DNA from 3 places in the Sphingosinicella wutangchuni genome. Region 3 is predicted to be linked to each of the others. Evidence: predicted binding sites of a transcription regulator. Region 3 holds the regulator's gene; each other region holds the start of a gene.
The links. Region 3 encodes LexA, which represses DNA repair genes until DNA is damaged. Its sites were predicted from a motif close to GTTCCNCNCTTGTTCT; they were not measured.
Positions count from the first base shown of each region.

Region 1: the regulator LexA is predicted to act here: its motif matches at 1,480-1,495, upstream of SH591_RS09600 (MmcB family DNA repair protein).
Region 2: the regulator LexA is predicted to act here: its motif matches at 1,447-1,462, upstream of recA (recombinase RecA).

Region 1 is NZ_CP141588.1:1,880,269-1,883,537, forward strand. It holds gene SH591_RS09585 (PaaI family thioesterase) at 1-210, shown strand, start outside; gene SH591_RS09590 (DUF1491 family protein) at 207-542, shown strand; gene SH591_RS09595 (cell wall hydrolase) at 750-1,406, shown strand; gene SH591_RS09600 (MmcB family DNA repair protein) at 1,507-1,998, shown strand; gene SH591_RS09605 (ankyrin repeat domain-containing protein) at 1,995-2,597, opposite strand; gene SH591_RS09610 (SCO family protein) at 2,663-3,256, shown strand; gene SH591_RS09615 (YcgN family cysteine cluster protein) at 3,253-3,269, shown strand, end outside.
Region 2 is NZ_CP141588.1:300,704-303,972, forward strand. It holds gene SH591_RS01550 (multidrug effflux MFS transporter) at 1-244, shown strand, start outside; gene recA (recombinase RecA) at 300-1,373, opposite strand; gene SH591_RS01560 (response regulator) at 1,497-1,862, opposite strand; gene SH591_RS01565 (hybrid sensor histidine kinase/response regulator) at 1,903-3,269, opposite strand, start outside.
Region 3 is NZ_CP141588.1:65,080-68,348, reverse strand. It holds gene SH591_RS00380 (anthranilate synthase component II) at 1-361, shown strand, start outside; gene SH591_RS00375 (hypothetical protein) at 358-606, opposite strand; gene lexA (transcriptional repressor LexA) at 799-1,452, shown strand; gene SH591_RS00365 (VOC family protein) at 1,495-1,830, shown strand; gene SH591_RS00360 (hypothetical protein) at 2,044-2,295, shown strand; gene SH591_RS00355 (hypothetical protein) at 2,357-2,554, opposite strand; gene SH591_RS00350 (ComEC/Rec2 family competence protein) at 2,698-3,269, opposite strand, start outside.

The DNA of each region.
Region 1 (3,269 bases), 1.5 Mb from region 3:
CTGACCACGGCTTTCAACCTGCTGTTCACGCGCCCGCTGAAGGCCGGACCGGTCGTGGCAGAGGGGCGCTGGGCCAGTGGCAAGCGCCGGGTCTATGTCGCCGACGCGCGCCTGATCGATTCCAGCGGGGAAGAGGCGGCGCGCGGAACCGGCACGTTCATGCGCTCGCACATCCCTCTGTCCGGCCTCGACGGCTACCGCGCCGAATGACGCAGGCCCGTCTCGCGGCGTCGGTGCTGATCACCGGCCTGGCGCGCAAGGCGGAGGCCGAAGGCGGATTTGCCGCGGTCCTGTCGAAGGGCGATGCGACCGCCGGTTCGATCATCGTGGTCCTGGTCGAGCGCGGCGGCGATCCGCGCGTCCTCGAGAGGATTCTGCAAGGCGACGGCCGCTATGCCTGGCGCGAGGCGGTGGCGGGTAACCCCGCCGCCGTCCAGAAGTTCCTCGAAAAGCGGCGCGGATTCGATCCCGACGTCTGGATTTTGGAACTGGACGTCCCATCGTGGGAACGGTTCGCCGCTGAAATGATCGATTTTTGTTGACCCTCTGGCGGCGCGATATCATTACGCGCCCATCACTTTTCGAGCGGGGGGCCGCACAAGACGCCAGGGGTTCGGCGTCGTGGCCACAGCGAGACGGGGGGACGACCCAGGGCGGGTTTTTTCTGAGCGCCTGAAGGTCCGAGAACCGCACAGTCCAGAGACTTGATGCTTCGATACATTCGCGCCACCGGCATTGCCGGGGCAGCTATGACGTTGGCCGCGGGTGCGGCCTACGCCGACACCTCGATGGCTCCCGAAACCGATACGGCCAACGCCGTTCGCTACATTGACCATGCCGCCGCCGATCTGGACGGCGCCACCCTCGCTTCGGCGAGAATGGAGACGCCGGCAATCCGGGCGCAGCAGGTCGACTTTTCCACTTCCGTTCCCGATCACGCCGTCGCCACCGTCGACGAGCCCGTCATCGCCCCCGAGCCCGCGCCAAAGTCGCGCTCGCTGCGCGAACTGGTCGGGGAACATGCGCGTTCTAAGGTCGCCGACGCCGAGCATGAGTGCCTCGCCGAGGCCGTCTATTTCGAATCGAAGGGCGAGCCGCTCGAGGGCCAGCTCGCCGTCGCCGAGGTCGTGATCAACCGCGCCGAATCCGGCCGCTATCCCTCCACCCTCTGCGGCGTCGTCCGCCAGCGCGGCCAGTTCTCGTTCGTGCGCGGCGGCCGCATCCCCGACGCGCCGAGCGGCACCGAGGCGTGGCGCAAGGCCGTGGCGATCGCCCATATCGCCCGCGAGGAACTCGCCGAGAGCAAGGCCGAGAATGCGATGTTCTTCCATGCGACCCGCGTCCGTCCGTCGTGGCGCGGCCTGAAGCGCGTCGCCGCGGTGGGCAACCACATCTTCTACCGCTGATCGCTTAAAGCGCCGGGAAATGGCCCGCTCTCCGGTTGGAGGGCGGGCTTTTTCGTGCCCGTCCCTTTATCCTGTTCCCTTTTCATTCTAGCGTCAGGCGATGGCTTCCCTCCCGAGTCTCGACGGCTGCTTCGCCGATTCGCCGCTCATTGCGCAGGATGTCGCGCGCGGGGTGACGCGGCTGTTCTTCCGCCAAGACCTGTTCGGACTCTGCGAAGTGCCGCTGCCCAACGGCCGGCGTGCGGACTTGATGGCCGTGTGCGGCAAGGGGCTTCTGACGATCGTCGAGATCAAGGTGTCCAAGGCGGACCTGCTCGGCGACCAGAAGTGGCGCGACTATCTCGATTATTGCGACCGATTCTTCTGGGCCGTGCCGGCCGGCTTCGATCTCGCCTTGCTCGAAGGCGAAGCGCAGGGCCCCGACGTGTCGGGGCTGATCGTCGCCGATCGCTACGATGCGGCGGTGGTCCGCGATGCGCCGATGCGCCAGCTCGCCGCGGCCCGGCGCAAGGCGGAGACGTTGCGTTTCGCCCGCCGGGCGGCGCGCCGACTGGTAGGCGGAATCGATCCCGGGCTGGCCGGCCTCGACTAGAGGACGGGGCCGGAGACTGCCTTGGCGGGCTTGGCCGGGGTCTCGAGCAGCTTCACGATGCTGGCCGCGCGCGGATCGCGCTTGGCATAATCGATCGCGGAATAGCCGGTGCTGCTGTCGGCCTTGCGCGGATCGGCGCCGCGCGCCAGAAGCAGCCGCACCATCGGCACGTCGCGATTCAGCACCGCGAGGATCAGCGGCGTCTCGCCGCGCTTGTTGGCAGCGTTGGGCGATGCCTTGCGGGCGAGCAGGAATTCGGCGCCTTCGGCCCAGCCGATCTGCGCCGCCAGCGAAAGCGCGGTGTTGCCCTCGCGATTCTCGCTGTCGACGCGTGCACCCTTGCCGACGAGGAAGCGGAGCCAGGTGAGGTCGCGCTCGCGGGTGACGACGTGGAGGACGGAGTCGCCGCTGGCATGGTCGCGGGTGTTGATGATCGTGGTCGAGGGCTTCGACAGCAGATTGGTGACCTTGTCGCCGTCCCGCTTCTTGACCGCCTCCATCAGGGCGAAACCGTCCGACGTGAGCTGCTGCGCCGCCGCCGGTGCGGCAACCAGGGCCAGCGCGGCGGCCGCGAACAACGCTTTGGATATCCGGATCACGATTTCTACCCCGCCTCAGTACCAGCTTGATTGTCGGCCTGTAGCAAAGCAAGGCTGGCCGCGCCATGAATGAACGCCGCTTTCTCGCTTCGCTCGCCCTCCTCCTGACACTGCTGCTCGGCGCCTGCGGTCCCAAGGCGGAAGAGACGCCGCCGCTGGCCGGAGCGTCGCTCGGGGGGCCGTTCACGCTGACCGACCAGGACGGCAAGCAGGTCTCCGACACGGATTTCGACGGCCGCTACCGACTCGTCTATTTCGGCTTCACTTACTGCCCGGACGTGTGCCCGGTCGATCTCCAGGTGATCGGACAGGGCTTCCGCCAGCTCGAAAAGAGCGACCCGGCGATCGCGGCCAAGGTCCAGCCGATCTTCATCAGCGTCGACCCCGAGCGCGACACGCCGCCGGTGGTGAAGGAGTTCGTGTCGGCCTTCCATCCCCGGCTGGTCGGCCTCACCGGCACGCCCGAGCAGATTGCCGAGGTGGCGAAGCGCTACGGCATTTATTATATCAAGGAGCAGTCGGAAGGCGCGAGCGGCTATCTGGTGAACCATTCGCGTAACACCGTCCTGTTCGGCCCGAAGGGCGAGCCGATCGCGATCGTCCCGCACGACCAGGGGCCGGAGACGGTGGCCGCGGAGCTCAAACGCTGGGTGAAATGAACTTCTGGGAAAA
Region 2 (3,269 bases), 240 kb from region 3:
CTGTTTCGGGCTGGTCGGCGCCAACGCCAGCGCGCTGGCGATGGAGCCGCTTGGCCATGTCGCAGGCACCGCCTCCGCCGTCCAGGGCCTGATCAGCACGATCGGCGGGGCGTTGATCGGGCTCGCGATCGGCCAGGCGTTTGACGGCACGACGGCCCCGCTCCTCGCCGGCTTCGCCCTGTGCGGCGCGCTGGCGCTGGCGACAGCCTATTGGGCCAACCGGCCGCCCGCGGTCACGACATAAAAAAGGGGCCAGGCACCGCCCGACCCCTTTTGGAAAGCTGAGAAGCCGAAATGGCTCAGACGTCGTCGTCGGCGTCCGGGCCGGTCATCAGCGCCTCGGCGACTTCATCGGTCTTGCCGCGGATCGCCGCCTCGAGCTTGGCACACAGCTCGGTATTCTCCTTGAGGAACGTCTTGGCGTTCTCGCGGCCCTGGCCGATGCGGACGCTGTCATAGCTGAACCAGGCGCCGGATTTCTCGACGATGCCGGCCTTGACGCCGAGATCCAGGATCTCGCCGATCTTGGAGATGCCCTCGCCATACATGATGTCGAACTCGACCTGCTTGAACGGCGGCGCGACCTTGTTCTTCACCACCTTCACGCGGGTCGTGTTGCCGACGATATCGTCGCGATCCTTGATCTGGCCGGTGCGGCGGATGTCGAGGCGGACCGAGGCGTAGAATTTGAGCGCGTTGCCGCCCGTCGTCGTCTCGGGATTGCCGTACATCACGCCGATCTTCATGCGCAGCTGGTTGATGAAGATGACGATGCATTTGGACTTGGAGATCGAGCCGGTGAGCTTGCGCAGCGACTGGCTCATCAGGCGCGCCTGCAGGCCGACATGGCTGTCGCCCATCTCGCCCTCGATCTCGGCGCGCGGCACCAAAGCTGCGACCGAATCGACGACGAGAACGTCGATCGCGTTCGAACGGACCAGGGTGTCGGTGATCTCGAGTGCCTGCTCGCCGGTGTCGGGCTGCGACACGATCAGTTCGTCGATGTCGACGCCCAGTTTCCGGGCATAGACCGGGTCGAGCGCATGCTCGGCGTCGACGAACGCGGCGGTGCCGCCATTGCGCTGCGCCTCGGCGATGACGTGGAGCGCGAGCGTGGTCTTGCCCGAGCTTTCCGGCCCGTAGACCTCGACCACGCGGCCGCGCGGCAGGCCGCCGATGCCGAGCGCGATGTCGAGGCCCAGCGAGCCCGTGGAAATGGCTTCGATCTGGATCGCTTCGCGCGACCCCAATTTCATTGCGGACCCCTTGCCGAAGGCGCGGTCGATCTGCGCCAGCGCGGCGTCGAGGGCTTTTTGCTTGTCCATATTCTCAGAATTCCTGTCGGATCCAACGACTTTCAGCGATGCTGCCATGGTCAAGCCCTTCCCTATGGTGTCCGCGTCGGCCATTCAACGCATGACTGCGCCGTACACGCTTTGTTCCGCAGGAACAAGAGGGAAACAGAACGGCCGATTACATCCGATGCGGATGCGGCCTCAGGCCTTTTGCTTGGTGGCAGCCAGCAGGGCCGGTTCGATCGCGTCGATCGTGTAGGGCTTGGCGAGGACCGGGGTGTCGGCGTGCCGCGCGGGCGGCGGCTCGATATGGCCACCGGTGGCGAGGATGAACGGGATGTTCCGCTCCTCGAGCCGGTCCGCGACCGGCCAGACATGCTCGCCATTCTTCAAATGGACGTCGATGATCGCGACATCGAAGCCGCCCTCGTCGACCGCGGCGAGCGCGTCCGCGACCGTCTCGCAGATGCCGGCCACCTTGTGCCCGAGAGAATCGAGGAAGTCCTCCAGCATCATTGCGATCAGGGGTTCGTCTTCGACGATGAGAATAACGCGACTATCAGGCATGACCCGAGAACTAAGGCCATCCCCGCGAAAATCAAAAGAATTATTTCGCCGCCAGTGCGTCGCGCGCGGCTTCGGCGAGTTTCTGGACCGAAAAGGGCTTGGCCAGGAAGGCCACGCGCTCGAGGTCGATCGACTTGCGCAGCTGTTCCTCGGCATAGCCGGAGATGAACAGAATCGGCAGGTCGGGATGGCTTTTGCGCGCCTCGCGCACGGTCGTCGGCCCATCCATCGTCGGCATGACGACGTCGGAGATCATCAGGTCGACCCCGCCTTCGCGGGCAAGGATCTCGAGCGCAGCCTCACCATTCTCGGCGGTCAGCACGGTATAGCCGTGGCGGGTGAGCGCGCGTTCGGCGACGGCGCGGACCATCGCCTCGTCCTCGACCAGGAGGATCGTGCCCGTGCCCCAAAGCTCGCCGGCGGTCTCCTTCCTGAGCGAGCGCGCCGGCGCCGCCTCGGCATGGTGGACCGGCAGGTAGATGGTGAAGGCCGTCCCCTGCCCTTCCTCGGATTCGGCGAAGATGAAGCCGCCCGATTGCTTGACGATGCCGTAGACCGTGGAAAGGCCGAGGCCGGTGCCCTTGCCGATCTCCTTGGTGGTGAAGAAGGGCTCGAAGATCTTGCCGAGCAGGCCGGAAGGAATGCCCGTGCCGGTGTCGCCGACGCGCAGCGCGGTATATTCGGCGACGGGCAGGATATCGCTGCCGATCTTGCGCGCCTCGTCGGCGGATACGGCAAAGGTCTGCAGCGTCAGCGTGCCGCCGCCGGGCATGGCGTCGCGCGCATTCACCGCGAGGTTGACGATCACCTGCTCGAGCTGGCCCGGGTCGGCGCGGACGGCGCCGAGGTTGCGGCCGTGCTTCACCTGAAGGGTCACGGTTTCCCCGAGCAGGCGCTTCAGAAGGTTGGACACTTCGGCGATGACGTCGGGCAGCTGCAGCACCTGCGGCCGCAAGGTCTGCTGGCGCGAGAAAGCGAGCAATTGCCGCGTCAGGCCGGCCGCGCGGTTCGAGTTGGAGCGGATCTGCTGGATGTCGTCATAGTCGCTGTCGCCGGGCGTGTGGCGCATCAGCATGAGGTCGCAATAGCCCAGGATCGCGGTCAGGATGTTGTTGAAGTCGTGGGCGACGCCGCCGGCGAGCTGGCCGACCGCCTGCATCTTGGTCGCCTGGGCGACCTGGCGCTTCAATCGGTCGGCCTCGCTATTGTCCTTGAGCGAGAGGATCACCGCCGCTTCGCCGAGACCGCGCGTGCCGGCGATGGTGAGCGCCACCGGCTCGTCGGGATTGTTGCGCAGGCGCACCGCCATGTCCGACGACGCCGTCGGCCCGCGCGCGAAGCGGCGGACCGATTCGGACACCGCGGCCTTGTCTTCGTCGACGACGAGATCGCCCGGATAGGCCGGCT
Region 3 (3,269 bases):
CGTCTGCCTTGGCCACCAGGCGATCGGCCAGCATTTCGGCGCCCGCGTCGTGCGCGCGGGCCGGGTGATGCACGGCAAGACCTGCCCGGTGACCCATGACGGCAGCGGGGTCTTCGCCGGCCTGCCCTCGCCCTTCACCGCCACGCGCTACCATTCGCTCGTCGTCGCGGCGGACGGCCTGTCCGATATGCTGGCGGTCAACGCAACCGCCGACGACGCGACCGTGCAGGGCCTGCGCCACCGCGACCTTCCCATCCACGGCGTGCAATTCCACCCGGAAAGCATCGCGAGCGAGTATGGCCACCGTCTGCTGGCCAATTTCCTGCGAGTGGCGGGAATCCCCGTGGCGGCCGGCTCCTAAAAGCCGTTCGCGGCGGCCTCGTTCTGCGCCTCGCGCCGGCCAAAGCCGGCTATTTCGTCCGCTTCCTTGGCGTGCCGTTCCTGCGCCGAATAGACTTCGGGAGCCTTGTCCCGCGCCGTGCGCTGGCCGCCCATACCCCAGAAGACGGCGATGATCGCGATCACGATCATGATCAGCCACGTGCGCTTCATTTCGAAGAAGGATCCGGTGCCCGCCGGGCGGATATTTTCGTCCTCGTCGTCCATCGCCTGTCTCTCCCCCGCGGGTGGCTGAACCGTGACTGTCGCCAATCTACCGGAAACCGCGCCCGTTAGAAAGCGCCGCCCGTCCAGTCATATCAAGGGGTTGCAAAGCGGCACGGGACGCGTTCCTCACCTCGCTTGACAGATTTCGGAACGTTGCCTACACGTTCTCTATACGTTCCAGGGAGCCGGACCATGCTGACGAAGAAGCAACATGAGCTGCTTTGCTACATCCACGATCATCTCGCCGATACGGGGGTCTCGCCCTCGTTCGAGGAGATGAAGGAGGCGCTGGAGCTCAAATCCAAGTCCGGCGTTCACCGCCTTATCTCGGCGCTCGAGGAGCGCGGCTTCATCCGCCGCCTGCCCAACCGGGCGCGCGCCCTGGAGGTGGTCAAGATGCCCGAGGGCGCCGGCAAGGCCGCGGCCAAGCCGTCCGTCCAGCTCCCGCAGCCGGCCAACAGCAACGACATCATCGAGCTGCCCCTGCACGGGCGGATCGCCGCCGGCACGCCCATTGAGGCTCTGCAGGGCACCGAGAGCCTCGCCGTTCCCGCCGCCCTGCTCGGCCCGGGCGAGCATTATGCGCTCGAAGTGGCTGGCGATTCGATGGTCGACGAGGGCATTCTCGACGGCGATTACGCCCTTATCCGCAAGACCGACGTCGCCCGCGACGGCGAGATCGTGGTGGCGCTGATCAACAATGAGGAAGCGACGCTCAAGACCTTCCGCCGCGAAGGCTCGATGGTCCGCCTCGATCCCGCCAACCGCAATTACGACCCGCAGCGCTATCGCCCCGAACAGGTCGTGGTTCAGGGCAAATTGTCCGGACTGCTGCGCCGCTATTGATCGGCCGATTGCGGTTTTCCAACCCTATCCATGGAGGCTGCGATGGCACGCCTGAATTATGTCGAACTTCCCGTCGCCGCGATCGGCCCGGCCAAGGATTTTTACGAGCGCGCGTTCGGCTGGGGGCTGACCGAGTTCGGGCCGACCTATGCCGCGACGATGACCGGCGACACCGATATCGGCCTGCAGGCGGACGCGGCCGAGGCGACCAAGGCGCCGCTGCCGGTGATCGACGTCGACGACCTCGAAGCCACCCTCGCCGCGGTCGAGCAGGCCGGCGGCCGGATCGTGCAGCCGATCTTCGCCTTTCCTGGCGGCCGGCGCTTCCATTTCCTCGACCCGTCCGGCAACGAACTGGCGGCCGTCAAAGGCGACTAGCACTCCCCCGCCGAGACGCTTTTGCCATCCGCTGGGGTCGTGCACCGCGGCATGACCCGCCGGTTCGGCCAAGCGCCGCAAATGCGCGACAAAACACACCTTTTCGGCCCGGATCGGGCGACTGCGACCGGAACCCCTCGATAGCGACCTCGTTATCGCGAGGCATGTGCAGGACATGCCGAGCAGTACGTGTTCGTACGGAGGGAATCACAAATGTTGAAACGGACTTTGGCGGCGGTCGCCGCAATGGGCCTGATGGTCTCACCGGCGGTGGCGAGCAACGCCGCCCCCGCAGCTTCCATTCAGCCGCAGTCTGAATCGCTCGGCGCCGCGGGCGAAAGCAGCCTCAATGGGGGCAGCGGCCACATCATGGCATTCCTGCTGGGCGGGGTCATTCTCGCCGGTTTCATCCTGGCCGCGCTTGAGCATGACGACGACGACGAGGACTTCCCGGTCAGCCCCTGATCCTTCTTCCCTGAAGCGACAGTGACGCCCCGGCATCTCATGGTGCCGGGGCGTTCTGCGTTCAGGCGGCCAGCGGGAGCGGGCGCAGGCGGATCTGCGGGTTGCTGGCGACCGGCATATTCTCGAGCCGGTGCATCTGCAGCGTGAAGGCGTTGGCCCGCAGCTCGTGCGCACGGCGCTTATCGGGCGCATCGGCGCGGCGGGCGGCGCGCAGCTCTTCGATCACGAGCCGGGTATAATATTGCAGGTCGGTTTCCATGGCGATTCTCCCCACGTGAATCTGTGTCCGCCCCTCCTAATCGGCAGAAAGTAGCTCAAGCCATCTGTTCGACGACGGCGGCCCATGGCTCGACCGGCTGGGAAAGCCCGCGACGAACGACGCGGGACCGGCGACGAAGGCGTTCAGGGCGCCGCGGCCCAGGGGTGACGGCCGACCCGATCGGCCACCGTCGCCACGCGGCCGACCTCGCCGAGCGTGAAGGCCAGGCCGCCGGTGCGCCGCAGCAAAGTGCGATCCGCCTTGAGCCAGCGCGGGCGGCAGGTGCGCGGCAGGCGCCGGTCGCTCACGACGATATCGGCCTCGGCGCAGGCGTGGACCAGCGCCTCGATCGGCACCATGTCCCGGCTGCGTGTTGCGAGCAGGCGCCAGCGGCGCCCTTCCCGGCCGAGGTCGGCAATGCACAGATCCCGGCTGCAGGCGGCGACCGGAAGGCGATCGAGCTCCAGCGGCTCGGCTTGCGAGGCCGAGGTTTCGGCGAGCAGATCGCGGACATAATCGCCGGCGCGCGGCCGCAGGATGGCGAGCGTGCCCTCGCTCGCGCGCACCGCGACGTGGCGGCCGTCGCCGGTGACGAGCAGGTCGGCCGGCGGTGTGGCCATTGCCCACGCCGCTCCCGCGACGCACGGGAACAGGCCGAGGCGCCGCCACCGGCTTCGCCACAGAGCCAGCCACAAGCCCCCGCCGATCATCAGAG